3 regions of the Paraburkholderia caffeinilytica genome follow, and region 1 is predicted to be linked to each of the others. Evidence: riboswitches for the same ligand, from Rfam matches in the RefSeq annotation. Region 1 holds a riboswitch; each other region holds the start of a gene.
The links. A riboswitch is a leader RNA that binds a small molecule or an ion and turns the genes downstream of it on or off. The one in region 1 is predicted to bind cobalamin.

Region 1 (10,370 bases):
GGGCGAGCGCGGAGGCGAGTACGTTGCGTTTTTTCGCGAGCCCCGCGTTGTCGAGACCCGTACCACGGCCGACGCATTCGTCGATCGGCACACCGCACAGGCGGCTCATCAGACACGCGGCGGCCGACGTATTCGCAATACCCATCTCGCCGAAGCCGATCACATTGGTGCCGAGCGCCGCGTGATGCCGCACGCGAGCCGCGCCCGCCTGCAGCGCGGCAAGCGCCTGCTCGTGCGTCATCGCGGGTTCGTGCGCGAAGTTGCGCGTGCCGGCCGCAACCGGAATGTCGACGAGACCGTCTGTGGACGGCAACGGCGTCGCAACGCCCGCGTTGACCACTTCGAGTTCGACACCGGACACGCGGCTCAAGGCATTGATCGCCGCGCCGCCCGCCAAAAAGTTGGCGACCATTTGCGCGGTCACCGCCTGCGGATAAGGACTCACCCCTTCCTGCGCAATACCGTGGTCGCCGGCGAATACGATCATCGCCGGACGTTCGACCGTGGGGTGTGTCGTACGCTGGATCAGGCCCATCTGGCGCGCGAGCGTTTCCAGCCTCCCAAGACTGCCAGGCGGCTTGGTCTTGGTATCGATGATGTGTTGCAGTTCGGCCCGCAGCGTTTGATCGAGCGGTTCGACTTCGGTCAATCCCGGCAAACCTGGCAAAGAAGTCATAGACGTGTCTAAAAGAGAGAGTGTTTTCATAAAGCGCTTAGCCTGCCGGTATGTCATGAGCCGCAGGCGATTCGTGACGCGAGCGCGGCGCGGGAATCAGCGCCTCATGTTCGCCGTCGCGAATCAGAATCAACGGATAGCCGAATGCACGGCTCGTCAGCGTAGGCGTCAGCACGTCGTGCACCGGTCCAGCATACGCGCCGCCGTTGCCGTCGAGCAGCAACGCATGCGTCGCGAAGCGGCGCGCGAGGTTCAGGTCGTGACACGAAAACATCACTGTACGCCGAGGCTCGTGCGTCCAGGCGGTCAGCGCTTCTAGACAGTCGATCTGGTGGTGCAAATCCAGATGCGAGAGCGGTTCGTCGAGCAGCAACAGCGGCGCTTGCTGGCACAACACGGCCGCGAGAGCGACGCGTTGACGTTCGCCACCCGAAAGCGACAGCACGTCGCGCGCGGTGAATGCGGCGAGGCCCAACACATCCAGCGCGGCCTGCGCGGCGGCACGATCGGCTTCACTGTCCCAACCCCAGCCGCTCAGATGCGGAAAGCGGTTCAGCATCACGATGTCGAGCACGCTCGCGCTGAAGGCGTCCGCGGCGCTTTGCGGCATCAGCGCGCGCCGCTGTGCGAGCGGCAACGGCTGCCAGTCGGCGAGACGCACGCCGTCCAGTTCCACATGACCCGCCGACGGTTGCGCGAGGCCGGCGAGCGTGGATAGCAAAGTCGTCTTACCCGCGCCGTTGGGTCCAGCGATACACCAGATCTCGCCTGCATAGAACGTGTGCGTGAACGCGTCGAGCAAGGTGCGCCTGCCCGCACGCAAGGTCAGGCGTTGCGCGCTCAGCGCCGAATGCGGGGCGTTGTGAGTGTTCATCATCGGCGCCTGCGCAACAGCATCCACAAAAACACTGGCACGCCGACGATCGACGTGATCACGCCGACCGGCAATTGCGCCGGTGCGATCACGGTACGCGCGATCAGATCCGCACCCATCACCGCGACACCGCCGCCGAGCGCCGCAGCCGGCAGCAGCATGCGCTGATCGTTGCCGAACGCGAGCCGCAGCATATGTGGCACCACGAGGCCGACAAAGCCGATCGTGCCCGCCGTCGTCACCGCCGCGGCCGCTGCCAGCGACGCCACCAGATACACGCGCAGGCGCAGCGGCATCACGGCGACGCCAAGTGCCTGCGCGGCGGCGTCGCCTCGCAGCAGCAAGTTCAGACGCGGCGCAGCGGGTACGATCGCCACCAGCACGACGACGAGCGCGGCGAGCGCCGTCCATGGCATCGCCCCGCCGTTCAGATCGCCGGTCAGCCAGAACAGCATGCCGCGCAGCCGATTGTCCGGCGCGAGGTTCAGCAATAAGGTGATGACAGCGCCCCAGCCGGCCGCGATTACCGCGCCGGTCAGCAGCAAACGCGGCGACGTGTCCTGCGGCTCGCCCCGCCACAGCTCGCGGCGTGCGAGGCCGAGCACCAGCAGAATCGACACGAAGGCGCCGGCGCACGCGCTGGCGTCGACGATCCACCACGCGCAACCGGCGATCATCGCGACCAGTGCGAACGTCGCCGCACCGCCCGACACGCCCAATACGTAGGGTTCGGCTAACGGGTTGCGCAACAGCACTTGCAGCAACGCGCCGGCCAGCGCAAGCAACGCGCCGCATGCGAAGCCCGCCAGCGCGCGCGGCAAACGCAGCGTGCGCACGATCTCGCCGGCAAGATCGGCGGACTCGACTTGCGACGCGTGCGACGGCAGCAACGCCGCCAGCACGCGCGCAGGCGCGAGCGAAACGCTGCCCAGCGCAAGCGATGCCATCAGCACGGCCAGCGCGATTGCCGCGAGCGCGAGCCAGATCGCGACCGCGCGCTTCGCGCTCATCACGCGCAACGCGGTCGTGGGCATCGGGCTCGAGCTGCGGTTCATCGGCACGTTCTCATGCAGGTACGGTCGTCACTGCTGCTGCCAACCGACCGTGACATATGCACCGCGCCGCGGCGAGTTATACGAGTAGGCCGTTTCATAGTCCTTGTTCAACAGGTTCTGGATCTGCGCGGCGACGTACCACGCTTTCGTGATGTCGTAGCGCGCCGACAGATTCACCACACCGTAACCGCCCAGCGTGCCGCTGCTGTCTTCACGGGCGCCGCTGACGATCCACTCGCCGCCGACACGCCACCCCGCAATGCCGCGGTTCACCGCCAGCGACGCGAAGTGCCGCGCACGCCGCACGAGATCGGTATCGCGATCGAGGTCGACGGGATTTTGCAGTGTCACTGACGCGCGCACATCCGTCTTGCCCACATGACCGCTCCACGATCCTTCGAGTCCCTGCACTTTCGCACGGCCGACGTTCTCGGCCAGATAGATGCCGGGCGTGACCTGCTCGTAGTCGATCAGATTCGAATAACGCGTCTGGAACGCGGTAAGACGCATCACGCCCAGCACATTCGATGCGTACTGCAACGCGGCCTCGATCGAATGGCTGCGCTCCGGCTGGATCGACGGATTGCCGCTGGTCGGATAGTACAGATCGTCGAAACTCGGCGCGCGGAACGAATCCGAATAGCTTGCAGTCGCCTTCCAATGTTCGGTGATGTCGAAGCCGTAGCCGAGATAGTAACTGTTCGCTCCGCCGAAATCGGAATACTGATCGCGCCGCACGTTGGCCTGAATCTGATTGCGCCCAAAACGCCCCGTATAGCCGGCAAAGCCTGAGTCCACATGCCGGTCGGGCGCGGCAAACGTATCCGAGTCGAGACTCTGATCCAGATGCTCATAGCCGACCTGCAGTTTCTGCTGCGCGGCGAGCGCGAAATCGTTCTGCCACGTGTACTGCCGATTGTCCGTATCGAAGCGGCCGTTGTAGAGGCCGTTGGCATTCGACACGCTGCGGTCGTCGCCTTCGGAAACGATGAAGTGCGTGGTCCACCCGTCGGTCAGCTTGCCGTTCGCGAACACCGACAACTGACGCACTTTGCTGTACAGGTTGTTCAGATCGGTCGGCACACCATACGCGTTGTCGTAGCTGTTATTGCCGTTCGACTGGAAATACGTGACGCCCGCGTCCCACTTGTCGCCGAACTTGCGACGCAGCGAAGCCGAGATGCTTTCGTTCAGATAGCCGTTCGCGTTCGGATTCGCGTTGGGTGCCTGTGACGGATTGAGCGAAGAGAAACCGTCGTCTTTCGAACGCGCGAGCGAGATGCTGAAGGTGGTGTTGCCGTCTTGATCCAGCGCGCCGTTCACGCCGGCCTGCTGCGTCTGCGTGTGATAGCTGCCATAGCCCACCGAAAAATTGAAACGCGGCGGATGGTCGCCGCCGTCTTTCGTGAATACCTGTACCACGCCGCCAATTGCGCCGGACCCGTATAACGCGGACACGTTGCCATTCACGACTTCGACGTGATCGATCTGGTCGAGCGGAATCTGCGCGAGTTGCGGCGCGCCGAGACTCACCGAATCGACCCGCACGCCATCGATCAGCAAAAGCGATTGCGTCGACGACGCGCCGCGCAGAAACAGGCTCGCCGTGGAACCCGGGCCACCGGTGCGCGAAATCTGCGCGCCGGGCGCGAGTTGCAGGAGGCCGGGCAAATCGGTTGCGGTCGTATCGGCGATGTCCTGCTGATCGAACAGCGTGGTCTGCGGGATCGCATCGGCGAGCGGTTGCGGCCCGCGCTCCGCGGTAACGACAACAGGCGACAACACCGTGGGTGACGAACCGTCAGCCTCTCCATCGGCCGAGGAAGAGGAAGACGGCGACGAAGACGCAGCAGCTTGCGCATGCGCGACGAGCGGCAGGCTCGCAAAGGCGAGCAACGCCGTGCGAGCGATCGGGGACAGCATGGGATGACATTCCTGTGGATAGCGTGCACGGCCCGCTTCCCCGCGGGCCGATGCGTAACGAGGCGCCCGCGTTGTTTTACGTTTGCGCGGGAACGAGCCTCTCCCTCCGGCCGGTATCCGGGCTGGCGACACATCGATCCCGCCTTCCCACGCGTGACGCGCAGTGGCACACTCGCGTGTTCGGCTTCAAACACGCGATCGGGATCGACCTGCATGACACATGCGGTCGCTTACCGTTGCGGGGGCAGCGCAGGTTGGTGCGTTCAGGCGAACGGCACGCCCTGCTTCCCGTTTAACTGCGCGCACTGTGGAAAAGCACGCGCGGGCACCAGAGTGCGGCCAGTTTAGGAGCGGCCTTCAGGTCCGTCAAGAATGGTTAATCCGTGCGCGAACTGTTCTGTTAAGTGCAGGTTATTGTCCGATGCGTGAGTTGTTTTTCATCATAGGGGCGACAAAAGCGTGCACAAAGCGATGTTGTTACGTCTCGAAACGAGACAATTGTCGGAACCTGCGACATTCCGCGCTAAAATGCGATGTCTTTAGAGGACGCAGCAGATGCTCACCGAACTCGAAACACTTTCCCAGAATATCGGCAAGCTGATCGCGATCAGCCAACGCCACAATGAGGCGCGGCTCGCGCTCGAAGATCAGCTCGCTCAAATGCGGGCCGAAGCAGAGGCCACGCGCGCGGAACTCGCGTTGATGCGCGAGGAGCGCGATGCGCTGCAGGCGGAACGCGACGCGCTGTCGGCAAAGATCGACGACGCCCAGGTGCGCCTCAATGCGATCCTCGAAAAACTGCCGCGGGCCCGCGCGCACAGCGAGCCGGACAATCAGCTCGATCTGCTCGAGGACGCGCCGCATGAGGACGAAGCCGAGCGCGACGTCACCCGCCACGGAGAAAATGCATGACCACCAAGCAGATCGAAGTATCGATTCTCGGCGTGCCCTATCGCCTCGCCTGCTCGCCGGAAACCGAAGGCGCGCTGCTTGAAGCGGTTGCACGCGTCGACGCCGAGATGTCGAAGATCCGCAATAGCAGCAACGTGCGCGGCACGGATCGCATTGCTGTCATGGCTGCGCTGTCGCTGGCATCGGAACTGCTTAAGCTGCAAAGCAGCGTGCGGCACGGAGAAGCATTTCCCGCAGAAGAAATCCGGCGTACAATGCACCAAATGAACGAACAGCTGGGTACTGTGATTCAGCAGTACAGCATGCAGTAAGTATCTTGTAGCCGGTCCCGAGATCGGCTGCGGATTCAAACAAGGTGCATGAGCAAAGATTCGTGCAAACGTTTTGAATTCAATCGGTTTGACTTCCCTGCCTGGTTCGCCAAGGTCATATATTCCTTGAACCAATGCCATGTGCACGGTTGTGGAAATTTGTAGCACGGGTGTGCGCGTCACTCTGTCTGATGTACCCGAAGTGCTGCTAACTGCGACCAATTCTGAACCCCCGGTTCAGGATGCCGGCCTAGCGGCTAAGGCGGGGACCTTCTTCAAAACGGCATCGGACTTCGGTTCGGTGCCGTTTTTCTTTTGGTCCCGGTTTTTCTTCTGTATTCTCAAACCTTTAACGTTCAATTCGATTCATGCGCTACTGGCTAATGAAGTCCGAACCGGACGAAGCAAGCATCGACCATCTCGCAGAGGCGCCGCAACACACGTTGCCGTGGACTGGCGTGCGCAACTATCAGGCGCGCAACTTCATGCGCGACATGATGCAGGTCGGCGACGGTGTGCTGTTCTATCACTCGAGTTGCCCCGAGCCAGGCATTGCGGGGCTCGCGGCGGTATCGTCCACCGCGTATCCGGACCCCACTCAATTCGACAAGAAGAGCCCCTACTACGACCCGAAGTCGTCGCAGGAAACGCCGCGCTGGCTGCTCGTCGATGTGGTGTTCAAAAAGAAGATTCCGTTGATTCCGCTTGCCGCGCTGCGCGAGCATGAGGAATTGAAGGACATGCGCGTGCTCGTCAAAGGCAACCGCCTGTCGATCACGCCGGTGACCGAAGCCGAGTGGCGCTTCATCACCAAACGTCTTGTTTGACGTTGCCTGCGCACCTGTGACCCGGTGTCGCTTGACTCATGCTCAGATCGGCGCACGACCGAAGGCAAACGTTGAGCAAACGTCAAATTAGGGAACCAAGCTCAGGTTACAAGCGCCTAACGGACTCGCAAACGTTGTGCCATCGCATGGCGTTCGCTCCAATCGCGCACAACCCGTTCAAGCAAGGAGTCCAACAATGACGAAAAACACCGCACGTGCACTCGCTCTCGCGCTCGTGTGCGCCGCGCCTGCCGCGCTCGCGCTGACACCGGCCATGGCTCGCGCGCAGGGTGTGGCGCCGTATCAGCCCGCGGGCGTGCTGTCGCTCAATGCGCAGGCCAGCGCGGAAGTGCCGCAAGACGTCGTCGACATCACGCTGTTCTATGAGCAGGAAGCAAGCGATCCGTCCGCGCTCACCGCTACGCTGAATCAGCGCGCCGACGCGGCGTTGCAAAAAGCCAAGGGCGTGAGCGGTGTGACGGCTCGCACCGGCTCTTTCTCGATCTACCCGTCCACCGATCGTGACGGCCGCATTTCCGCATGGCGTGGCCGTACCGAAGTTGTGCTCGAATCGCACGATTTCGCCGCGGCGTCGAAGCTCGCCGGTCAGATGGCATCGACCATGCAGGTCGGCAACGTGCAGTTCTCGCTCTCGCCTGAAGCGCAGCGTGCCGCGGAGCAGAAGCTCACCGGCGAAGCCATCAAGTCGTTCCGCGAGCAAGCCGCCTCGTCGGCGCAGGCGTTCGGTTACAACAGCTATTCGATTCGCGAGGTCAACGTCGGGCACAACGGCGTCATGCCGCGTCCCATGATGATGATGAGCGCACGCGCAATGAGTGCCGATGCGAAGGCATCCGCGCCGGTGCCGATCGAGGGCGGCACGTCGACGGTCACGGTCAACGTGTCGGGCTCGGTGCAGATGAAATAACGCGTTTGCGCCAGACGTCCCGCGTTAATGGAAAAGCCACGGCATGCCGTGGCTTTTTTTCTTGGCTGCTCACTACGATAAAACGTAGCGGTTAGTGCGCGCGAGGCAACCGCGCCGGTTCACCGCGTATCGACGACGAAACCGCACGGGTACGCTAAACCGGAGCGCTCAGTTCGCACCGACGGCTTGCGCCGGTTCACGCCGCGCACGGCGATAGGACCACACCAGTATCCCGATGCCCACGAGGATCATCGGCAGCGAGAGCCACTGGCCCATCGAGAGGCCCATTGCGAGCAAGCCGAGGAAATCGTCCGGCTCGCGCGCGAATTCCACCGTGAAGCGCGCAAGGCCGTAGCCGATCAGGAACACCGCGGAAATCGCGCCCATCGGCTTCGGTTTGCGTGAGAAGAAGAACAGCACGAAGAACAGCGCCACGCCTTCCAGCGCGATCTCATACAACTCCGACGGATGACGCGGCAGCATGTGATATTGCGCGAACACTTCGTTCAGATGCCATTTCGCGGCCAGTTGCGGATGCGCGGTGAGCCACGTGGCGTCGTCCGGCGCGGCGCCTGGAAACAGCATCGCCCACGGCGCCGACGGATCGGTCACGCGGCCCCACAACTCACCGTTGATGAAATTGCCGAGGCGCCCTGCCGCGAGCCCGGTCGGCACCATCGGCGCGACGAAATCGGTGACCTGCAGCCACGAGCGCTTGCGCTGATACGCGAACAGCACCATCGCCAACGTCACGCCGAGGAAGCCGCCGTGAAACGACATGCCGCCTTCCCACACCTTGAAGATGTCGAGCGGATGCGCGAAGTAAAAGCTCGCCTTATAGAACAGCACGTAGCCGAGCCGGCCGCCGAGGATCGTCCCGAGCACACCGTAAAACAGCATGTCGTCGATATCTTTAGCGGTCCAGCCTTGCGCGGCGACGTACGGCAAACGCAGCCGCAACCGGCCGACGACGATCGCCGCGATGAACGCAACGAGGTACATCAGTCCATACCAGCGCACTGCAAGCGGCCCCAGATGAATGGCAACGGGGTCGAAATTCGGGTGAATGAGCATCGTGTTGTTATGGGCAGTTCAGGTTCAGAAGCGGATTTCTAGTCGAGTTTCAAGTCGCAGCCGGCGGTGTGAGCATCATGCGGCGCATGCATTGGACGGTTCGGCTTGCAATGCGTTCGCGGCAGCATCGCGCCTAAGTCTGAACGCGAGGCGCCGCGAACTGCGCCTCCGTGGCGGCCGCGTGCGCCCGCACGATCTCGATGAAGCCGGCCAATACCGGACTCACCTCCGCCGTGCGCCAAACCAATCCCGTCTCGATCGCCGGCACCGATTCGGAGAGCGGCCGGTACACGACGCCGGTGCGGCGCAGGTTACGCAACGATTGCGGCACCAGTGCGACGCCCATTCCGGCGGACACGAGGCTCACGATCGTCTGCATCTGGATTGCCTCCTGGCCGACCCGGGGCGCCAGGCCCGCCACGCCGTAGCAATCCATAATGATGTCATAAAAGCCTGGCGCCAGACGCCTTGGAAAGATGACGAGCGGCTCGTCGGCGACGTCGCGCAGGCTGATGGGCGTGTCCAGCCACTCCGCGTGCGGATCGGCCCTGGAGCCGGCGGCGCTGCCCACGCGCTTCGCCATGTCCGTCGACATCGCGATCACCAGCGGCTCGCGGGCGATCGGCAGCCACGAGAGCTGGGGGGCATGGCGCGACGGTAGCGGCGCGATCACGAGGCCCGCGTCGATGCGCCCGGCCACCAGTTCGTCGATCTGCACGTCGCTGGTGGCTTCGGTCAGTTCGAGGCGCACCCGTGGATGGCGTGCGCCGAAATCGCGCAGCAGCAACGGCAGCAGGCCGTAGTCGGCTGTCGAAACGAAGGCCAGCGACAGCGCCCCCGCCTCGCCTCGCGCGAGGCTCTGCGCCAGCGGCCGCAGCCCCTCGGCGCTCGCCAGCAGGCGCTGCACATCGGGCAGCAGGGCAGCGCCCACCGGCGTGAGCTCGACCGAGCGCTTGGTACGCGCGAACAACGCGACGCCAAGTGTTTCCTCCAGCGCCCGGATCGACTGCGACAACGGCGGCTGCGTCATGGAAAGACGCGCCGCCGCCCGTCCGAAGTGTTTTTCTTCGGCGACGGTCACGAAATAGCGCAACTGGCGCAGGTCAGGAACGGCAGGCAGCATGATTAATATGTTTTTCGACCTAATCAAGCCTGAATAATATATTGGACACGCGTTTCGCAAAACTGCACCCTAGCGCGACGCGTCGGAACTAAACTGAACTGACCCGAACCGCCGGATCGGCCGACGCCACCGGCAACGCATGGGCAGTGTCCCCGGCCTCTGCGGCAGCATCCGAGCCCCGCACACGCAGCACGGATCAAAACAAAACAGATTGGAGTCCCCCATGGCATACAACCGTCGTTCGAAGAACATCACGCAAGGCGTGGCGCGTTCGCCGAACCGCTCGATGTACTACGCACTCGGCTATCAGAAAGAGGATTTCGACAAGCCGATGATCGGCATCGCCAACGGCCATTCGACCATCACGCCGTGTAACGCCGGCCTGCAGCGCCTGGCCGACGCCGCCGTGGCCGCCGTCAAGGGCGCGGACGCGAATCCGCAGATCTTCGGCACGCCGACGATTTCGGACGGCATGTCGATGGGCACCGAAGGCATGAAGTACTCGCTCGTGTCGCGCGAAGTCATCTCCGACTGTATCGAGACGTGCGTGCAAGGCCAGTGGATGGACGGCGTGGTGGTGATCGGCGGCTGCGACAAGAACATGCCGGGCGGCATGATCGGCATGTTGCGGGCAAACGTGCCGAGCATCTACGTGTATGGCGGCACG
Region 2 (10,370 bases), on a different replicon from region 1:
TTTGCGCCAGATCAGAAAAGACAAAAAACCCGCACGAAGCGGGCAAAGGCAGTCGAGCGTCGTCCGCGGAAAGACGACGACGCCTGCTGGGAGCTGGCCCAGCTATCAACGACAAGTGACTTGCAAAAGAGCAGGGGAAACGGAGTCATCCGGAACGTTCACGCAGTTCGGTTGCCGGTGTCATGCGGTGCGGTGGCTGCGATGCGTGCGAGCACACGCCTTCAACCGGGTTCCCTTCAAAGAGCAGCCGCCAGGGTTTGCGCCTGCCCGCCCACACGGGCATCGCATTGGTGTACATGTGCAGCGATATGCCTGTCGAAATTTTTCCTGCATCGACGAGCGTGCGGACTGCCCCGCGGATATCGCCGGGCATCACGTCGCTTACACGCGTACCGCCTGCATTTGGCAGCAGGTGCAGATCGAACATCCGCCGCACGCCCCTGGCCCCGTCCGGAGTGTTGTCTACCATCGCCCAGGGATGTCACGTCTCAAACATGACCACTACGGTCAGTTGTGACTCAGCGTCCTGCCGCTCGCGTTCGGCCAGCTCCTGCTGCTGCCGGACAACCTGCGCCTTCTCGACCTTCAGCTTGTCCGCGACCAGCTTGCGCTGGCCTGCCGGATCGCCGGAACGCTGCACGCCCAGCTTCGTTTCATCAAGCTCCAGCCTGATCGTGGCGAGCCTCACACGCGGCCAGGCTCCAAGCGGCATTTCCCGAGCCGCGCCCTCGACGCGGTAGCGAAAGTGAATACGGACAACCGGAGACCGTATGCCAACAACCAAGTTGTTGAGTTCAAACGGAACAGATGTTTGCGGACCTTGTACAACGCGGGATCAATTTATCCACAGAAAATGTGGAGAGGGTTGTTGATAACAACGGGGCTACGCACCTAAGTGCTTGACGCAGATCGGTTTGTTGTTGGCGGTGCGGGTGAATGCAGGGATGATCGGCTACGCGGTTCGCGCGGATGGACGCATTGCGGAGGGCTGGCTTATCCACAGAAAATGTTCGCAAGCCTGTGGATAACATTCTGGCAAGCGCGCCAAGTACTTGATGTAGCTGGCTTCTCTCGCGCTGCATGTCGGCGTGACCGCTTACGCGGTCACGCCTTTTGCGCTAACAGGAAAGCGGCTTCGCCGCGGCTTACGCGGTCACGCCTTTTGCGCTAACAGGAAAGCGGCTTCGCCGCGGCTTACGCGGTCACGCCTTTTGCGCTAGCAGGAAAGCGGCTTCTCCGCTGCTTACGCGGTGACGCCTTTTGCGCTAGCAGGAAAGCGGCTTCTCCGCTGCTTACGCGGTGACGCCTTTTGCGCTAACAGGAAAGCGGCTTCGCCGCGGCTTACGCGGTCACGCCTTTTGCGCTAACAGGAAAGCGGCTTCGCCGCGGCTTACGCGGCCACGCCCCCCATCAAAGGTAAGCAGACTTCGCGGCGCTGCGGTTCGCGGGAACCAGCAGTTTGCTTCGTTCGACCAGAGCGCCGAACAGCAGCCCGACGGTCGTCCACATAACCACCTGCATGCCGATCGCCGCGACGCGGAACTTCCACAACAGCACCGCCGGGAAAGTCGCGGGCACTTCGTTGATCGTCGGCATCGACAGTTGCACGGCAGCAATGATCGCGACGAACACCAGGCCTGCCACAATCGAGCCGTTCCACGCGCCGAGCTTCAGCGCTGCGCGGCGTCGAACCTTCAGCGAAAACACCATCGCGGCCAGCGAGATCGCAATCATCAGGAAGAACAAGCCGGTCCGCGTTCCGATCGTCTCGGGGTCGCCCACCGAAGGGGGATTCGCCGGGTACTTGATGTTCGGGACGATCACCAGCGTGATAAACGCGCCAAGCGCCAGCCATGCGGACAACGCGCGCGCGCTCAACGCGCCGGCGCGGCCGTACGCATACGCGAACACCAGCGAGAACAGCCCACCGAACGCGGCGCCATACGTCACCACGCCCGTCAACAATCCCAGGCCCGCCTGGGTGTCGCGGCTGACGAGCTCAGGTTCGGGCGCTTCGCCTTTGGCTGCCTCGGCCTTTTCCTCGAAGGAAATGGCTTGGTCGACCTGCGGCTCGCCCACCAATCTGGCGAAGCCGAACGTGAGCAATCCCGCGGCGATGCCTGCAAGCATCCCGCGTACCAACAATTTACCGACCATGTTCGACCCCGTTAGTGGCAGGGAAAGCCGAGCAGATGGCGGCCGTCGTGCACGAATTCGTGCACGTACATGCCAGGCACCAGCGACGTGGCGCCCTGTTCCGCACCGACGAAATAGAGCGCGAGCAACAGCAGCAAGCCGCCGAATACGACCCAAGGCAGCAATTCACGCAGCGGAATCGGCGTGGGTTGGGCAACGGGCTGTGCAGCAGGCTGCGTAGCGGGATCGAAAACGGCGTGAGTCATAATGGACATCTCCTTGGGGGTAACGCGCCCCGATAGTCGATTGAAGAGGGATGGTGCGAAGCTCAGGTCTGGCTTTCGGCTCGTGAATGCCGATTACAGTGGCGCGACCGCGCCGGGCTCTCACCGGCTTCCGTGCTTCGCAGTGACGCTATTCTACGCGCTAAACTTGGGCCCCCGGCAATCCAAAGCATGCGTTTCATGCGTCCCGCTCCGGCCCGGCCTCTCTGGAAATGAACTGAATGGACACACGGCTGTTACTGATCAGCCACGCATCGACTGCGGCGATGCGCGCGGGCCGCTTCCCCGCGGACGATCCGCTCGACGCGCGTGGCCTCGCCGAAGCAAGCGCCGCGCGTGCGCGTCTGTCGATTCCGGACGACGCCGCGGTTTTCGTCAGCCCGGCCGTTTGCGCGCGCGATACGGCAACGGCCTTGGGCATCGGCGCCGCAGCCTTGGGGCAAGGCGCATCGGTCGAGGCCGGGCTGGCGGATATGGACTACGGCCTGTGGCATGGCCGCCGTCTCGCCGATCTCGCCGCCGAAGCGCCGCAAGACCTCTCAGGATGGACACATGATCCCGACGCTGCCGCGCACGGCGGGGAGTCGTTCAATCAGGTCGTGAAACGGGTAGGACGGTGGCTCGATGCGTTGGACGATGCGTTGAGCGAGCGGGCAACCGGGCGAGCGGGCGATGCGTCGAGCGACGGCACGGACGAGTCAAAAAGCTGGGCATCAGGCGCACAAGCAAACCGCACACCGCGCGATACGCAACATGTCGCGGCCGTCACGCACGCGCCGGTCATCAGGGCCGCAATCGTTCATGCGCTCGGCGTGCCGCCCGCTGTGTTTCCGCGCATCGAGATCGCGCCGCTCTCGATGGTCGAGTTGCGACGCTCGCGACGCGGCTGGACATGGTGGCCGGCATCGCCGTAGGGTTGCGCGACGCCCCGGCCGTCATCCGGCGTCAGCGAGGCCAAACCGTCCGGCGCCGCCGCGACGATCCGTGTGAGCGACGCGCACGGGCCAGGCGCATCGTCGGCATTCGCGCAGCACGGCAACAGGGCGCTGAGCGATAGTGCGGCGATCGCGGCCGCGAGGATTCGGGTGTTGTTCATGTCGGCACGGCCGTTCGAAAGGTGACCTTATCGTGGCAGCACGGTTCATGCCGCTCCTTTCATTGCTCGCATCCTTTGGTGTCGAACATCGCCGACAATGCGCAAACCGATGTCAGCATGCGCGCGCCATCGTGACCCACACCCGGCACGATATGAAAGCGCTGCTTCAGCCCTTCCGGATGACGCGACTGGATGTACCGGTAATACGCTTCCGCGCGCGCGACACGCTGCGGACCTTGCGCTTCGGCGGCACAGCTTCTATCGAGCGCGCTTTGCTGCGGATCGTCGTCCGCGCCGCCGACCAGGTAGTCAATGCGGCGCGACACATAAGTCGCTTCGAGTTCTGCCGGCGAACGGTCGTCGAGGTACGGCGGCCGATTGTCCATGCCGTATTTCCATTGGTTGAAGTCGGCGCATTGCGCGGCATCGAACGGCGCCGCCACACCTTGCGCATTCGGCCGTTGCGCATCGAAATAGGCATACGTCGACGGGCTCGCCACGACGTAGCGCACATCGATGCCTTCATTCGTCAGCACGTCGATGTTATGCGCCGCGACGGCGTAACGCTGCACGACCTGTCCGCCACCCGAATGCCCTGCGAACACGACATGCCGCAGATTCGGAAACAGCTTGCGATCCGCGAGACGCGTGACGATCGCGTCCAGTACCGCGTACGAACTGATGGGCAACGGCGCCCGCGCCGCCTCGCCGCCCATCCACGCGTCGCCGGTCCAACGCAGCAGATCGGCCGGTTCGCCATGCATGCGCGTGTCGAGCGTGGCGAGGAATTGCGGCGCGATCAGAAGCGTGCTGTCGGCATCCGCGTGGGCAGCGTCACGCGCGTTCTGCGCAGTGCGGAAGTACACGTCCGCGTTGCGCAGCTTGCCGTGAATCACGATCACCGCACGCGTCACCTGCGGTTGCGCGACGTTCCAATCCTTCGACAGATACAGCGGAAATTCAGCTTGCCCTTGCGACGTGTCGATCGTGAACCGTGTGTCCGAGATCGTCGCCACCGGTTTTAGATGCGACGCGTAGGGATGCGCCGCGAATACCGGTTGCATGAGCAATGCCAGGATGGAAGCCCCGGCGGCCGCGCATCCCAGCGCCAGGCATCGCGAAAGATTGAATGTCATGCAGCTTGCTCCTGATCAATATGTTCTATCTTGAACGCGGTGCATCGTCGAATCCGTCGGCTCTGCAAAAAATCCGGTTCAACAGTTTGCTAACGAATATCCAGGAAATACAATAGCGGCCATGTCGAATCTCCATGCTTTGCGCCGCATTGTCAGCAGGACCCTGGTCGTCGCTGCCAGAAAATGGCGGCGTGCGAGCCATGGCGTGCTCGCGGCCTTTAGCGTTTCCGAAGCGTGCGCCACGCCGCTCCTGACCGTCAGCCGGCTCGGCGAAGCCGCCGCGTAACGGTTTATGGCCTATCCCTCCATCCGCGACTGGCTGTTCTCCCTCAAGACGTTTGCCGCGGCGATGATCGCGCTTTACATCGGTCTCTCGCTCGAATTGCCGCGGCCGTACTGGGCAATGGCCACCGTCTACATCGTGTCGAACCCGTTTGTCGGCGCGACCCGCTCCAAGGCGCTCTATCGTGCGCTCGGCACCGTGCTCGGCGCATCGGCCGCGGTGTTGCTGGTGCCGCCCTTCGTCGAATCACCGTATCTGTTCAGCGTGATCGTCGCCTTGTGGACCGGCACGTTGCTGTATCTGGCGGTGGCCGATCGCACCGCGCGCAGCTACGTGTTCATGCTGGCGGCCTACACCATGCCGATCATTGCGTTGCCTTCGGTGACCAATCCGGGCGGCGTGTTCGATCTGGCCATCAGCCGCACCGAGGAGATCACGCTCGGCATCGTGTGCGCGAGCATTGTCGGCAGTTCGCTGTTTCCCAGCCGGCTCGCGCCTATCATCATCGAGCGGACCGACGCGTGGTTTCGCGACGCCGCGTTCTATGCGGCCGAAACGCTGTCCGGGCGCATTGCGAGCTCGGCGATCTCGGGAGCCCGTCAACGGATCGCGAGCACGATCAACGGGCTGGAACTCCTGCTGAGCCAGCTTGCCTACGACCATACCCGGCCGGACATCCTGGCGCGTGCTCACGAGTTGCGCGGGCGCATGCAGTTGCTGCTGCCAATGATGTCGGCGCTGGCCGACCCGCTAGTCGCCCTCTACAACAGCGGCCGCCAGACCTGGCCCGAGGGTCTCGAGACGTTGCTCAACGACGTCATCAAGTGGTTCCATGCGCCGCTTCCCGCAGCCAGCGGGGGCTATCACCCCGACCCGGAAGCCAACGCATTGCGCGAGCGCATCGCCGCGATGCAGCCGCTGCCGGCCGCGCTGGCGACCTGGGACGGCGCGCTGCTTTCGAACGCGCTGTGGCGTATGAAACAGACGATCGACCTCTGGCAAGACTGCCGCTCGCTGCGCATCATCATCACGCGCGAAGAAGGCTCGTGGCGGCCACGTTTTCGCCACTGGCGGCTGGGCGGCACCGAACGGTTCTTCGACCGCGGCATCATGCTGTTTTCGACTGTATCGGCGGGCGCCGCGGTGATCATCGCGTGCAGTCTGTGGATCGGCTCGGGCTGGGCGGACGGCGCCAGTGCGGTGACGCTGGCCGCCATCGCGTGCTGCTTCTTCGCCGCGCTCGACGAACCCGCGCCCATGGTGTTCAAGTTCTTCGTCGCCACGGCGATCAGCGTGGTGGCCGCCGGCATCTATCTGTTCGCCGTGCTGCCTCACGTGCACGATTTCCCGATGCTGGTTATTCTGTTCGCCGCGCCGTTCATCCTTGTCGGCACGCTGATCCCGCGCCCGCAGTTCAACATGGTGACGGTGCTCGTGGCCGTCAATACGGCTACCTTCATCAGCATTCAGGATGCCTACTCGGCCGACTTCCTGATCTTCGTGAACAGCAATCTCGCGGGTCTTGCCGGCTTGCTGTATGCGTATCTGTGGACCCGCGCGACACGGCCGTTCGGCGCCGAACTCGCGGCCTCGCGGCTGTTGCGCTCGAGCTGGGCCGACGTGGCGCTGACCGCGTCCACGCGAACAATCGAAGACCCGCGCAATCTCGCCGCGCGCATGCTCGACCGCCTGATGCAGTTGATCCCGCGCCTCGCCGCCACGGACGACCACCGCCATCCGTCAATCGAAAGCTTCCGCGATCTGCGCATCGCCTTCAACGCACTCGATCTGCGCCGCGTGACGCACAAGCTCGGTGGCGACGCGCCGGCCGCGATCCATCATGTCCTCGAAGACGTGTGCCGGTACTTCGAAACCTGCGTCGACCGGAAAACGCGCCAACCGGTGCCCGAGAGCCTGATGTCGTCGATCGATGCCGCCGTGGCGCGCGTCACCGCGCAAGGACTCGCCAATGCCGGCACGCCGGGCCTGGCCGCGCAAACCTCCGCGCGCCGATTGCGCGAGGCGCTGCACGCGCTGGTCGGCTTGCGTCTTTCGCTGTTTCCGGCCACGCTAATCACACCCACGCCGCCCGAACCGGAGGCCGCTGCCTGATGCGCCTGTCCCGCAACCCGATCCACTCCTTTGCCCGTTCCCGCGATGATCGGTGAAATCGATATCTTCGGCGTGTTCGTGCCGGCCGTGCTCGTGCTGATGCTGGTCGCCTATCTGATCAACCTGGCCATCCGCACGGTGCTCGCCCGCGTCGGCTTTTACCGCTTTGTCTGGCATCGCTCCATCTTCGATCTCGGCATCTATGTGCTGGTGCTGGGCCTTGTCGTCGTCGTTTCGCACAGACTAATAACGTGAAAAAAACCTGGTTCTCCGTCGGTCAGATTCTGCTGACCCTGATCGTCGTCGTGGTGGCAGCCTTCGTGCTGTGGAAACTGGTCGCCTATTACATGTTCGCACCGTGGACTCGCGACGGCCACGTGCGCGCCGATGTGATCCAGGTCGCGCCGGATATCTCGGGGCTGATCTCATCGGTCGAGGTGGTGGACAACCAGCAGGTCAAACAAGGCCAGGTGCTGTTCGTGATCGATCAGGCCCGCTATGCGCTCGCCCTGCGCCAGGCGCAGGCCACCGCGCAGCAACGCCGCGCCACCCTCGATCAGGCGCGCCGCGAAGACGCGCGCAATCGCCAGCTCGGCAACCTGGTCGCGGCCGAAGTCGCCGAAGAAAGCCGTTCGCGTGTCGAAACGGCGGAAGCCGCGCTCGCCGATGCGAACGTCGCGATCGATACGGCCAAACTGAATCTGCAACGCACCACCATCGTGAGTCCGGTCGACGGTTATCTGAACGACCGCGCGCCGCGTAGCGGCGAATTCGTCTCGGCGGGCCGTGCGGTGCTGGCGGTGGTGGATATGCATTCGTTCCGCGTCGACGGTTACTTTGAAGAAACCAAGCTGCGCGGTATCGACATCGGCCAGCGGGTCGATATCCAGGTGATGGGCGAGCCGAACGTGCTGCGCGGTCACGTGCAAAGCATCGTCGCGGGGATCGAAGACCGCGACCGCACGCAAGGATCGAATCTGCTGCCGAACGTGAACCCGGCATTCAGCTGGGTGCGGCTCGCGCAGCGGATTCCGGTGCGCGTCGCGCTCGACGAGGTGCCAGCCGATTTCCGCATGATCGCCGGACGCACGGCAACTGTGTCGGTGCGCGATCTGTCGCCGACCGGCAAGCCGCGTCCGGCTGCGGGCGCTTCGGGTGCGGTGGATGCATCGGCGGCTTCGGCTACTTCTGCGGTTCCGGCTGCCTCCGCCGCTGCTGCTGCGCAACCGGCGTCTGCTGCCGCCATGTCGGGCGCATCGCAATGAAGCCATCGCGCGCCCTGCCCTTATTGCCGCTGCTGCCCTTGTTGCCGTTGGCCGTTGCGCTCAACGGCTGCGTGAATGTCGGCCCCGATTACGCGCTGCCGAAGCAGGCGCTGGTCAACGCGCCACTCGCCAATGCGCCGATCGAGGGCGCCGATGCCAAACTGACCACGCGGCAAAACGTGCCGGCGGTCTGGTGGAAACTCTATGACGATCCCGTGCTGAACAGCCTCGTCGACGAAGCGCTGCAATCGAATACCGACTTGCGCGTCGCGGCAGCCAACCTCGCGCGTTCGCGTGAAGCACTGGGCGTCGCGCAGGCGCAGGGCGGCTTCTCCGGCAAGAGTTCGGTGCTGCTCGAACGCGCGCAGGAATCGGCCGAGCAGTTTCTGCTGACCGAGAAGCTGCCGGTCGTGAATGAAGGCGACATCGGCATCAGCATCTCATACGAAATCGATCTGTTCGGCAAGCTGCGACGCGGTGTCGAAGCGGCGGCGGCGGACACGGAATCCGTGCAGGCGGCCGGCGATCTCGCGCGGATCACGGTGGTCGCGGATGTGGTGCGCTCTTACGTCGAGCAATGCTCGGCTACCGAGGAGCTCAGAATCGCGCAGCAGTCGCTGGCCTTGCAGAAGGAGCGTGTGGACGTATCGCGCCGGCTACGCGATGCGGGCCGCGGCAATCAGACCGACGTGACGCGCGGGCAGACCCAGGTCGATACGTTGGCGGCGGATATTCCGCGCTATACCGCGCGCCGCCAGATCGCGCAATACCGGCTCGCGGCGCTGCTCGCACGCGCGCCGTCCAACTTGCCGCCAGCCGTGCTGGCGTGCAGCACGCTGCCGCGAATCCGTCAGCCGATTCCGGTCGGCGACGGCGCCGCGTTGCTCAAACGCCGCCCTGACGTGCGCGAGGCCGAGCGTCAGCTGGCGGCATCGACGGCGCGCATCGGCGTCGCGACGGGCGCGTTGTATCCGACGGTGAGCATCGGTGCGTCGGCGGGTTTGACCGGGGTTCTGGAAGACCTCGGCACCTCGCCGACGGCGCGCTGGGGCTTCGGTCCGCTGATCAGCTGGACCTTCCCCACGAACGGCGCGCGGGGTCGTGTGCGCGAAGCGCAAGCGTCGAGCAATGTGGCGTTGGCCAGGTTCGACGGCGTGGTGCTGACCGCGTTACGCGAAACCGAAACCAGCCTCGCGACCTATGCGTCCGACTACGCCCGCGCCGACGCCTTGCGTGCCGCGTTGAAGTCGGCCACCCAGTCAGCGGACGAAACGCATCGGCTGTATCGCGCCGGACGCGAGTCGTTCATTTCGGATCTGGACGCAACCCGCACGCTGACTTCGACGAAATCTCAGGTGGCAGCCGCGGAAGGTCAGGTGGCGATCGATCAGGTCAACCTGTTCCTCGCGCTCGGCGGTGGATGGGAGACCGATGCGCAGACGGCGCCTGGAGCAGCGGTATCCAACGCTGCCGCGGCTGCGTCGGCTAAGGCCGTGCCGACCGCGGCTGCCAAGGCGCCCTGACCCTCCCGCCTCGTCTCGTCTCATCCGGGTAAATCACTATTATTGACAAGCTTTCTTTTACCTTTCAATTCGGGTTAAATACGAGCCTCTTCACCACGTTACGGGGTCACGTATGTCGCAATTCATGCAAGGCGCAGCCACATTGGGCGGTTGTATCGGCGTTTTTACGGTAGTGGTGGCAGTCGTGGAGATGCTGGCGAACTGAGCGCGCCTGACTCGTGGATAGTTCTGGCTCACCCAGGCGCCCCCGCCTGCGGTGGTGCCGGCCCTAAGCTGTCGGCCCTAAGCGGGCCGCCGTTTCGCGGCCGCCTGGTGAATCGCCGCCCGCACCCTCGGATACGTGCCGCAACGGCACACAATGTTGGACATCGCCGCGTCGATGTCGGCATCGGTGGGATTGGGCTTCTGCTTGAGCAACGCGCAAGCCGCCATCAGTTGCGCGCTTTGGCAATAACCGCACTGCACCACATCGAGATCGATCCACGCTGCTTTCAGCGCCTGTGCTTCGGCGCCCTGCACGCCTTCGATTGTGGTG
Region 3 (10,370 bases), on a different replicon from region 1:
CTGAAGAGCCTCGGCGGCCTCGACACCCGGGGCGCCCCAGGCGGCCATGCGCAGACGGCTGCGCCCGGCGCGGCAAAACGTGTATCGTGCACGATTCGCGACGAAGGCTACGGCATTCCCAAGGAGCAACAGGCCGGTCTGTTCGAGCGCTTCAGGCGCTTTCACGAGACGGAGCGGCCGGAAGTGGGCGGCGCGGGGTTGGGCATGGCGTTCGTCAAGACCGTCGTGACGCGCCACGGCGGCGATGTCGAGGTGGTCAGCGCGCCTGGCGAGGGAACGGCGTTCACGATTTCCCTGCCGGCACTCGAGGAAGCGCAAACCAACCTGTCCGCAACGCCGCGCCCATGACTTACGAACACTCACCTTATCGAAGCGAGAAGCTGGTGAAAGCGATATTGATCTGTGCTGCGCTGGCCGCGGCGAGTCTGACCGGATGCGCGGGCTTGAACGCCGACGTGCACACGCCGAATCCTTCGACCGTGTTGCAGGGCGAGCGCACCTATACGATTGCGCGGATGCCCTCGCAGGATGCCAGCGCGGATCATCCGCCATTCGAGACCATGCTGCGCGACGAGTTGGCGAAGAACGGTTTCGTCGATACGGCGGGCAAGTCCGCGCACTATTTACTGTCGATTGCCTATGACACTCGGCCGGCCGCGGTCAGCGTGGGCGCGAAGGATTGCGCGCCGGACGCGTGCGAACGCTCGCCCGAACCGCCGTTTTCGCTGTTCGGCGGACGCGCCTATCAGCACGCGTTGACGTTGCGCTTCTTCGAGCAGTCGAGCGGGCAGGAGGTCTACAAGGTGAGCGCAGCCAGCAGCGATCGCGATGCCGATCCCCTGCACGCGATGCCGGTGCTCGTGAAGAGCGCGCTGGCAAAATTTCCGTTCGATGCGCCGCACGACTGGCGCGTGAAACTGCGGACCGGTCAGGCGGGCGGCGTGCCGGACGTCGTTTCGGTCAAGCCGCTTCAGCCGTAGCGGCAAGAAACTCGCGCCCGCGCTATTCCGGCGCCGGGTCGTCTTCCGGCCAGCGGTTTTCGAATACGCAAGCGGCGAGCGGCAGGCGGCTTGCCCAGCGCTCGGTTTCCAGCATCGGCTCGCTGTAGAAATGATCGACGTGGCCGAGGCACAGGATCGCCACCGGCCGCGCGCCCTCGGGCATATGCAGCAGCGTGCGGACCGAGTCGACGTCGAATAGCGACACCCAGCCCATCCCCAGACCTTCCGCGCGCGCGGCCAGCCACATGTTCTGGATCGCGCACGCCACGGAAGCCAGGTCCATCTCCGGCAAGGTGCGGCGTCCGAAGATGTGACGCTCGCGGCCGTCCATCAGCGCCATCACCAGCAGTTCGCCGCATTCCAGCATGCCTTCCACTTTCAGCTTCATGAACTCTTCGCGACGCTTGCCGAGTGCGTCGGCGGTGGCGAGGCGTTCGCTTTCGACGGTCGCGTGCAGCGCCGTGCGCACAGCAGGGTCGGTAATGCGCGCAATGCGCCACGGCTGCATGAAGCCGACGCTCGGCGCGTGATGCGCCGCGTCGAGCAGGCGTTGCAACACGGCAGGGTCGACCGGATCGCGCACGAAATGGCGCATGTCGCGCCGTTCGTAAATCGCGCGATAGACGGCTTCGCGTTCGGAATCGTTAAAAGGCTTCGCCATGGAACAGGGCGGCCGTGAAGGCCGGGTTGGAGGGCCAGTAAGCATGCATATAGGTTGCCACGATCGAGCCGGCGCGGAACACGGCTTCTCCGGGGGCGTCGTGATTTGGCCGGGTGGCTGAACACAACGGCGTGAGCGGTGTCGTCAGCTTCGAGTAGTGAAACGTGTGGCCGGTCATTGGACCGTGCAGGCTGTCGATCTGTTGCATGCCGAGCGCGGTGAAGCGCGTCTGCATGGTGGCATGGCCGGGCAGCAGGCCGAGCATCGGGGTTGTGGCGCCGCTCGTGTCGGTCAACTGTTCAAGCAGGTAGAGCATGCCGCCGCATTCGGCGACGACCGGTTTGCCGGCGGCAGCATGCGCGCGGATCGTTGCGGCGCTGCGCAGGTTGCCAGCGAGCAAGGCCGCATGCAGTTCGGGGTAGCCGCCGGGCAGGTAAAGGGCGTCGGCGTGCTCCGGCAGCGCTTCATCGGCGAGCGGTGAGAAATAGTCCACGTGCGCGCCGAGCGTTTCCAACAGCGTGATGTTGGCCGGATAGATGAAGGAGAACGCGGCATCGCGCGCTATCGCGATCCGCTTGCCGTCGAGAAGACGCGGCGGTGCTTCTTCTTCAGGCGTGCCGAACTCGACCGGCGGCGGCAATTCGCTCAGCGCGGTGTGCGCGAGCGCATCGGCGGCGCGCTCCAGACGCGTGTCCAGGTCGTCGATTTCCGCGGCCTGATGCAAGCCGAGATGGCGGTCGGGCAATTCGATTTCGTCGTTGCCGCCGATATACCCGCACCAGCGCAGGTCCGGCGACAACGCCTCCTCGAGCATTTGCGCGTGCCTCGCCGAGCCGACGCGATTGGCGAGTACGCCGTAAAACGGCACCTGCGGCCTGAATTGCGCGAGACCGAAGGCGACCGCGCCGAAGGTCTGCGCCATCGCCTTCGCCGAAATCACCGCAAGCACCGGCACGCCGAATGCGGTTGCCAGATCGGCGCTGCTCGGCGTGCCGTCGAACAGGCCCATCACGCCTTCGATCAGGATCAGGTCCGCTTCGGCCGCCGCCTGCGCGAGCAGGTTCCGGCAGGCCGGCTCACCCACCATCCATAGATCGAGCGACAGGACCGGCGCGCCGCTGGCGCGCGCCAGGATCATCGGGTCGAGAAAGTCGGGGCCCGTCTTGAATACGCGCACGCGTCGTCCCAGCCGCCGATGGTAGCGCGCCAGACCGGCGGTAATCGTGGTCTTGCCTTGACCCGATGCGGGCGCGCTAATGAACAGGGCGGGGCACGCGGACATCGCTCAGAACTCCACGCCGCGCTGCGCTTTCACGCCTTGCTCGCGATACGGGTGCTTGACGATGCGCATTTCGGTGACGAGGTCGGCGGCTTCGATGAGCGCGTCCGGCGCGTGACGGCCGGTCACCACCACGTGCAGCATGTCGGCGCGCGCGTTCAGTACCGACAGCACTTCGTCGAGCGGCAGGTATTCGTACTTCAGCACGGTGTTCAGTTCATCGAGGATCACCATCTGATAGTCGCCGCTCTCGATCATGCGGCGTGCTTCGTTCCACCCTTTGCGCGCGGTGGCGATGTCGGCATCGCGATTCTGCGTGTTCCAGGTGTAGCCGTCGCCCATCGTGACGAAGTCGCAGTTGGCGATCGCGCCGAGGAAGTCGCGCTCCGAGGTATGCAGCGCGCCCTTGATGAATTGCACGACGCCGAGGCGCATGCCGTGGCCTAGCACCCGCACGGCCATGCCGAATGCGGCGGTGGTCTTGCCTTTGCCGGTGCCGGTATTGACGATCAGCAGACCTTTTTCGACGGTCGCGCCGGCCTGCTTTTTCTCGTGGCCTTCGCGCCGGCGCTCGGTCATGCGTTGATGCGATTCGGGATCGGTCTTCATGGGAGGTCCTGTTCTTGAGTGCCGTTGTTTGTCTGTTCTCGGGCGGAGTGGGCGGTGGTCGAGGCTATCGCCACCGTGACGCCGTTGTGGATGGTTTTGCGCACGAGTAGCCGTGCGTTAGAGGCATTGGGTGCAAGCGACGCAGGCGAGGCGATGGGTGCAATCGAGGCAGCCGATGCAACTGACGCAGCCGACGCAAATGTCGGCGTGAGGGCCGCACCGGGAGCGTTAGCCGTATCGGATCCGGTCGCTGCGGCGAGCAAGGCGCACGGTTCGCAGACGCCGTCGATGCCGAGATGCTCGCGTGCGGCCGCAGACGGATTGTCGACGGAGATCGCCGCAATCTGTTCGCGGCTGAACAGCTTCAGCGGCAGTGCATGACGTGCGCAGAATTCGACCAGGCCGGTTTCGTGAGCTTTGATGTCGACCGAGGCAATCGTGCGGATTTCATCGAATGCGTGCGAGCCGAGTGCGGCACGCACAGCTGTTTCGATTTGCTCTGCGGAGCTGTGCGAACGGCAGCCGATGCCGACGGTTAGCGTTTTCATGGCACGTCCGTGGGGTTCGCGGGGCTAGTTGCGTTTGCCGCTCGCGCAGCCTCCAGCGCTCCCGCCGAATCAGCATTGATCGCATCCCGCGCCCAGGCCAGCGACGCCACGCCGCCAATGACCACGATCGCCGGCGAGCCGAGTCCGGCGCGCGAGACCGCATCCGCGAACTCGCCGAGCCGCGCGAGCGTATGCCGTTGCTCGGGACGCGTAGCCGATTCGATCGCCGCGCACGGCGTTTCGGGGCTCATCCCGGCCGCGAGCAATGCGTCGACGATTTCGTTGAGCCGCCGCATGCCCATGTAAACCACCAGCGTCATCCGCGTGGCGGCGAGTGCGGCCCAGTCGGGCTCGCCGCTGCCGGCGCCGTGTCCGGTGACGAACACCACGCCTTGCGCGTGATCGCGATGCGTCACGGGAATGCCGATTGCCGCGGGCGCCGCAATTCCGGCGGTGATGCCGTTGATCACGTCCACGTCGATGCCGGCGGCATGCAGCGCCTGCTGTTCCTCGCCGCCACGGCCGAACACGAACGGATCACCGCCTTTCAGACGGGCGACACTGCGTCCCGCCTGCAGATGGTCGAGCATCTGCGCGACGATGCCGGCTTGCGGCGTTGACGGATGCCCGCCGCGTTTGCCGACGTACACGACCAGCGCATCGGCGCGCGCGAACTGCAGCACGTCGGGGTTCACCAGATCGTCGACCAGCACCACATCGGCTTGCGCCAGCGCGCGCGTCGCCTTGAGCGTCATCAGCTCGACGTCGCCGGGGCCGGCGCCGATCAGCCAGGCGCGGCTCATCGCGGCGTGCATGGCGAGCGCCATGTCGTGACAGGCGGAAACGGATGAGGCTTGATGAGGCCGCAGGCGGCGGACATTGAGGTCATGCGGTGTGACGGATTACGCGCGACGAACCGGGCCGCTCGCCGCGTTTCCCACAGGAACACGCCAACGGCCGCGCTACGTCGTGCTTTTTGCGCCTTCACATCCGTCCCTCGCGGATTCCGGCAGCCGGCAGCGTGACGCTCACTGCCTCCGCGTCTGGCCGGTATCCGGGCTGACGGCCTCACGCGTTTTGCCTTCCCGTCCGGATTCGTCAGACAGTGGCATCAAAAACGCATGCGCGATGCGAAAGCACCGCAGGTCGCTTACCGTTGCGGGGACAGCACAGGTTGAGCGCAGCGAGCGCGGCCTGTTTCCCGTTTAACTGCACATGCGAACGCATATGCGGGCACCAAACGCGCGCATACGATAGCACAGGGCAGGCCGCGCCGACACTGCGGAAAGGCCCTGCCGCGGCCCGCGCTTCCTTGACGGCGCGGGGGTCGCGGGCCTAAACTCGCACGCACTTTGGTGCTCGTGTGCGCGCTCGTGCGCATGCAGTTAAACGGGAAACAGGGTGCCCACCTGCAATGGACCGGGTCAACCTGTGCTGCCCCCGCAACGGTAAGCGAAAAGCGGTGCGTTTTTCAGCGCCGCGGAGCCGGCTTCGATGTCCACGCGCAAGGCCGCGTCGGCATATAACCACTGGGCGAGAAATCACTCGTCCGGGAAGGGGAAGCGGCGCTTTCGCCAGCCCGGATACCGGCCAGATTACGAAGAATGACTACCGCGGGGATGCGGTGGGGCGTTCATGACCTCATTCCTGTTTTCTGTTTTTCAGTTGCCCCGGCAGCGCCGTTGTTCGTCCCCGTGTTTGGTCAGTGTCGTGGTTTGGGGCATGTGCCTCGTTTGCCCGACCTATACACATTGACAATGCGCCGGCGTGCACGTGCAACTTCTAGGATCGACCTCACGATGCAAACTCAAATGCGCAAGATCCCCGTCACCATCGTCACGGGCTTTCTCGGCAGCGGCAAGACCACGCTGCTGCGGCACATTCTTCAGCATGCGGGCGGCAAGCGCATCGCGGTGATCGTCAATGAGTTCGGCGAACTCGGCATCGACGGGGAAATCCTCAAGGGTTGCGGCATCGGCTGCGATGAGAACGGCGTCGAAACTGAAGGGCAGCTGTATGAACTCGCGAACGGCTGCCTGTGCTGCACCGTGCAGGAAGAGTTTTTCCCGGTGATGGAAAAGCTGGTCGAGCGCCGCGAGCAGATCGACCACGTGTTGATCGAAACGTCCGGTCTCGCCTTGCCGAAGCCACTGGTGCAGGCGTTCAACTGGCCGCAGATCAAGAATAGCTTCACTGTCGACGCGGTCGTCACCGTGGTGGACGGCCCGGCTGCGGCAAGCGGCCAGTTTGCCGACAATCCGGTCGCGGTGGATGCGCAACGCAAGGCCGATCCGAATCTCGATCACGAATCGCCGTTGCACGAATTGTTCGAAGATCAATTGTCGGCGGCCGATCTGGTGATTCTGAACAAGACGGATCTGCTCGACGAAGCGCAGCAGGCTTCTGTCGAGGCCATCATCCGCGAAGAAATTCCGCCGCAAGTGAAGATCGTGCGCGCGCAGATGGGTCAGCTCGACTTGCATACGCTGCTGGGCCTCGAAGCAGCGTCGGAAGAGACGATCCATCTGCGCCACGACCATCACGGTTCGGCCGAAGACGCCGATCACCACCACGACGAATTCGATTCGGTGGTGGTGCAGGCGCATGTTTCGTCGCGCGAAGCCGCGATCGCCGCGTTGCAGGGGCTCGTCGAAACGAACACGATTTACCGCGTCAAAGGTTTCGCGGCGCTGCCGGGCGCCGCGATGCGTCTCGTGATCCAGGGCGTGGGCCGCCGTTTCGATAGTTACTTCGACCGGCGCTGGCAAGCGGGTGAAGCAGGTGAAGGGAGCGAACGCCAGCAAAGCCGCTTCGTGCTGATCGGCGAGGACCTCGATCAAGCCGTGCTGCAACAGGCATTCGACGCCGCCTTGGGCGCCGTGGCGAGCGCCCTGCCGCAACAGGCGTAACCACTTATGCATCTGTTGCGCACCACGCCGGGCGGTTTTGTCGACGACACGCAAGGCGTGATCCGTATCGATCAGCGGCCCGCCGATATCGTGGTGCTCAGCTCCGCCGACACCACGCTGTCGCTGCTCGCGAGTGTGTTTCCCCGTCTCGGCGAGGGCTTTCCGAGTGTGCGGCTCGCGAACGTCACGTATTTGCGGCAACCGGCGTCCGTCGATTTCTATGTCGAAGACGTGTTGCAGCATGCGCGTGTCGTCGTGGTCGATCATCTTGGCGGCGAGGCATATTGGCCGTACGGGATCGAACAGGTGGTCGCGCTCGCCGAGCGCAAGCAGCAGACGCTCGCGATGTTCTCCGGCGATCTGCAGGAAGACCCGAACCTGCTCGCGCGCAGCACCGCCGACGCCGATCTGTGCCATCAGCTATGGCGCTATCTGCGTGAAGGCGGGCCGCAGAATGCCGAGGCGTTCCTGCGTTTTATCGCGTACCGCTCGTTTGGCTGGGGGCGAGAGCCTGCGCTGCCGCGCGCGTTGCCTGCCGCGACGCTCTACCATCCCGAACGCGACACGCCGATCATGGCCGACTGGCAGGCGCGTTGGCGGAAGGGCGCGCCGGTCGCCGCGATTCTGTTCTACAAGGCGCATCTGCAGGCGGCCAACACGGCCGTGTTCGACGCCCTGATCGATGCGCTCGAGGCGCAAGGCCTGAATCCGCTGCCGATCGCGATCACCTCGCTGAAAGATGCGATGAGCCGTGAAGTCGTGCAGCAGCTGTGCGCGCAGCATGATGTCGCGCTGGTGCTCAATACGACCGCATTCGCCGCGTCCGCCATCGACGACCCCGAGCCGCTCGCGCTCGCCGGCGACGCACCGGTGATGCAGGTGATCCTGAGCGGCGGCAATCGCGAAGACTGGGTCAAGGACAATCAGGGCCTCAACTCGCGCGATATCGCCATGCATATCGCGTTGCCGGAAGTGGACGGCCGCATCATCACGCGGGCGATCAGCTTCAAGGGCCTCGCCTATCGTTGTCCGCATACCGAAGTCGATGTGGTCCGCTACCAGCCGGACCTCGAACGCGTCGGCTTTCTGGCCGAACTGAGCCGCCGCTGGTGCCGTCTGCGCACGCTCGGCAACGCGGACAAGAAACTCGCGCTGATTCTCGCCAACTATCCGATGAGCGAAGGGCGCATCGGCAATGGCGTGGGGCTCGATACACCGGCCTCGGTGGTCGGCATTCTGACCATGTTGCGCGATGAGGGATATCGCCTGGCCGAGCTGCCCGCCGACGGCGACGCGCTGCTGAAGAAGCTGACTGAAGGCGTGACCAACGATCCGGTCGTGCGTGACTTGCGGCCTGCGTTGCAAAGCCTCGCGCTCGACGACTATCTTTTGTACTTCAACGCATTGCCCGCAGAAACCCGCTATGCGCTGAATGCGCGTTGGGGTTCGCCCGAACAGGATCCGACGTTGCGGCGCGGCCGTTTTATGATCGCAGGCTGGCGCTGCGGGCAGGTATTCGTCGGGATTCAGCCGTCGCGTTCGCGCGAGCAGGGCGATTACGCAAGCTATCACGACGCCGAACTCGTGCCGCCGCATGCCTATCTGGCGTTCTATTTCTGGCTGCGTCACCAGTTTGGCATCGACGCGGTCGTGCATGTCGGCAAGCATGGCAATCTCGAATGGCTGCCGGGCAAGAGCGTCGCGTTGAGCGACGCCTGCTGGCCCGATCTGATTCTCGGTCCGATGCCGCATCTGTATCCGTTCATCGTCAACGATCCGGGCGAAGGCAGTCAGGCGAAGCGTCGCGCGCAGGCCGTCATCATCGATCACCTGATGCCGCCGCTCACGCGCGCCGAAAGTTACGGGCCGCTGCAGGATCTCGAGCGCCAGGTCGACGAATACTATGAAGCGCTGATGGTCGATCCGCGCCGCTCGAAGCTGTTGAGGCGCACGATTCTCGCGACCATCGTCGAGCATAGGCTGCATGACGAGTTGAGTCTTGCGGAGCCGAACGGCGAGGACGCTGAAGATGCGCTGCTGACACGGGTCGATGCGTGGCTGTGCGAGTTGAAGGAAGCGCAGATTCGCGATGGTTTGCATACGTTCGGGCAATCGCCTGACGGTGTGCAGCGGCGCGATACGTTGCTGGCGCTAGGACGCTTTCCGGTCGGCGATGGGCAGGGCGGCAAGGCCGGGTTGATCGATGCGTTGGCGCGCGATCTGCGAATCGACCATCTATTCGATCCGTTGTCGGTGGATTGGGCGGCGGTGTGGGACGGCCCACGACCGGACGTATTGCAGCAGGTGAGCGATGCGCCCTGGCGGCACTATGGCGATACGCGCGAGCGTCTGGAACTGCTGGCGGCCGAGATGTTGCGCGAAGTGTGCGGCGATGCAACGTCCGATGCGGCGCCCGCAAGCGGGGTGTTGCCGCAGGCGGAACGTGTGATCGAACGCTTGCGCAACGACGTATTGCAGCGGCTCGACGCCTGCGGCCCGCAGGAGATGCTGCATCTGAAGCGCGGCCTTGAGGGGTGCTTCGTGCCGCCGGGGCCGAGCGGTTCGCCGTCGCGTGGACGGCCCGACGTGCTGCCCACCGGCCGCAACTTCTATTCGGTCGATACGCGCGCTGTTCCGACTCAAGCGGCCTGGTCGCTCGGTTTGAAATCCGCGCAACAGTTGATCGAGCGGCACTTGCAGGAGAAGGGCGACTATCCGCGCGCGATCGGCCTCTCGGTATGGGGCACCGCGACCATGCGCACCGGCGGCGACGATATCGCCCAGGCACTCGCCTTACTCGGCGTGCGGCCGAAGTGGGCCCCAGGCAGTCATCGCGTGACCGACTTCGAGATCATGCCGATCGAGGCCTTCGACCGGCCGCGTATCGACGTCACGTTGCGCGTATCCGGCTTTTTCCGCGATGCCTTCGCGAACGTGATGCATCTGTTCGACGCCGCCGTGCAGGCCGTGGCCGAACTCGACGAGCCCGAAGCGCTGAACCCGATCCGCGCGCGCGTGCTGCGCGAACGCGACGCGCTGATCGCGGGCGGCATGGACGCCGCCGAGGCGCGCAGGCGCGCCGGCTGGCGCGTCTTCAGCGCGCGGCCCGGCGCGTATGGCGCGGGTCTGCAGGACATGATCGACTCGCGGCAATGGCAAACCGACGCCGATCTCGCGAACGCCTATCAGGCATGGGGCGGTTACGCCTACACGCAGAAAAGCGCCGGCGAAGAAGCGCGCCACGCGTTCGGCACACGTCTCGCCGCGATGGACGTTGTGCTGCAAAACCAGGACAACCGCGAGCACGACCTGCTCGATTCAAACGACTACTACCAGTTCCAGGGTGGCATGGTCGCGGCGGTG

Region 2: linked by a shared signal. The riboswitch ahead of DSC91_RS12565 (CbtB domain-containing protein) and the one ahead of DSC91_RS29570 (TonB-dependent receptor domain-containing protein) in region 1 are both predicted to bind cobalamin.
Region 3: linked by a shared signal. The riboswitch ahead of cobA (uroporphyrinogen-III C-methyltransferase) and the one ahead of DSC91_RS29570 (TonB-dependent receptor domain-containing protein) in region 1 are both predicted to bind cobalamin.

The regions. Positions count from the first base shown of each region.
Region 1 covers NZ_CP031467.1:2,957,835-2,968,204, reverse strand. The annotation lists gene cobT (nicotinate-nucleotide--dimethylbenzimidazole phosphoribosyltransferase) at 1-676, opposite strand, end outside; gene DSC91_RS29580 (ABC transporter ATP-binding protein) at 714-1,553, opposite strand; gene DSC91_RS29575 (FecCD family ABC transporter permease) at 1,550-2,605, opposite strand; gene DSC91_RS29570 (TonB-dependent receptor domain-containing protein) at 2,633-4,528, opposite strand; cobalamin riboswitch at 4,620-4,876, opposite strand; gene DSC91_RS29565 (ATPase) at 5,084-5,440, shown strand; gene DSC91_RS29560 (cell division protein ZapA) at 5,437-5,751, shown strand; RNA gene ssrS (6S RNA) at 5,843-6,024, shown strand; gene DSC91_RS29550 (EVE domain-containing protein) at 6,120-6,578, shown strand; gene DSC91_RS29545 (SIMPL domain-containing protein) at 6,775-7,506, shown strand; gene lgt (prolipoprotein diacylglyceryl transferase) at 7,675-8,580, opposite strand; gene DSC91_RS29535 (LysR family transcriptional regulator) at 8,714-9,703, opposite strand; gene ilvD (dihydroxy-acid dehydratase) at 9,927-10,370, shown strand, end outside.
Region 2 covers NZ_CP031466.1:2,833,732-2,844,101, forward strand. The annotation lists gene DSC91_RS12550 (hypothetical protein) at 146-427, opposite strand; gene DSC91_RS12555 (hypothetical protein) at 482-688, opposite strand; gene DSC91_RS12560 (CbtA family protein) at 1,411-2,157, opposite strand; gene DSC91_RS12565 (CbtB domain-containing protein) at 2,169-2,402, opposite strand; adenosylcobalamin (AdoCbl) riboswitch at 2,457-2,544, opposite strand; gene DSC91_RS12570 (histidine phosphatase family protein) at 2,642-3,334, shown strand; partial or broken gene DSC91_RS38215 (hypothetical protein) at 3,325-3,516, opposite strand; gene DSC91_RS12580 (alpha/beta hydrolase) at 3,576-4,652, opposite strand; partial or broken gene DSC91_RS12585 (MarR family winged helix-turn-helix transcriptional regulator) at 4,774-4,929, shown strand; gene DSC91_RS12590 (FUSC family protein) at 4,945-7,047, shown strand; gene DSC91_RS12595 (DUF1656 domain-containing protein) at 7,093-7,302, shown strand; gene DSC91_RS12600 (efflux RND transporter periplasmic adaptor subunit) at 7,299-8,312, shown strand; gene DSC91_RS12605 (efflux transporter outer membrane subunit) at 8,309-9,835, shown strand; gene DSC91_RS12610 ((2Fe-2S)-binding protein) at 10,118-10,370, opposite strand, start outside.
Region 3 covers NZ_CP031466.1:1,691,565-1,701,934, reverse strand. The annotation lists gene DSC91_RS07565 (CHASE2 domain-containing protein) at 1-348, shown strand, start outside; gene DSC91_RS07560 (DUF4136 domain-containing protein) at 345-980, shown strand; gene bluB (5,6-dimethylbenzimidazole synthase) at 1,003-1,662, opposite strand; gene DSC91_RS07550 (cobyrinic acid a,c-diamide synthase CobB) at 1,646-2,944, opposite strand; gene cobO (cob(I)yrinic acid a,c-diamide adenosyltransferase) at 2,948-3,550, opposite strand; gene DSC91_RS07540 (cobalamin biosynthesis protein) at 3,547-4,098, opposite strand; gene cobA (uroporphyrinogen-III C-methyltransferase) at 4,095-4,901, opposite strand; cobalamin riboswitch at 5,127-5,354, opposite strand; cobalamin riboswitch at 5,435-5,707, shown strand; gene cobW (cobalamin biosynthesis protein CobW) at 5,898-7,007, shown strand; gene cobN (cobaltochelatase subunit CobN) at 7,014-10,370, shown strand, end outside.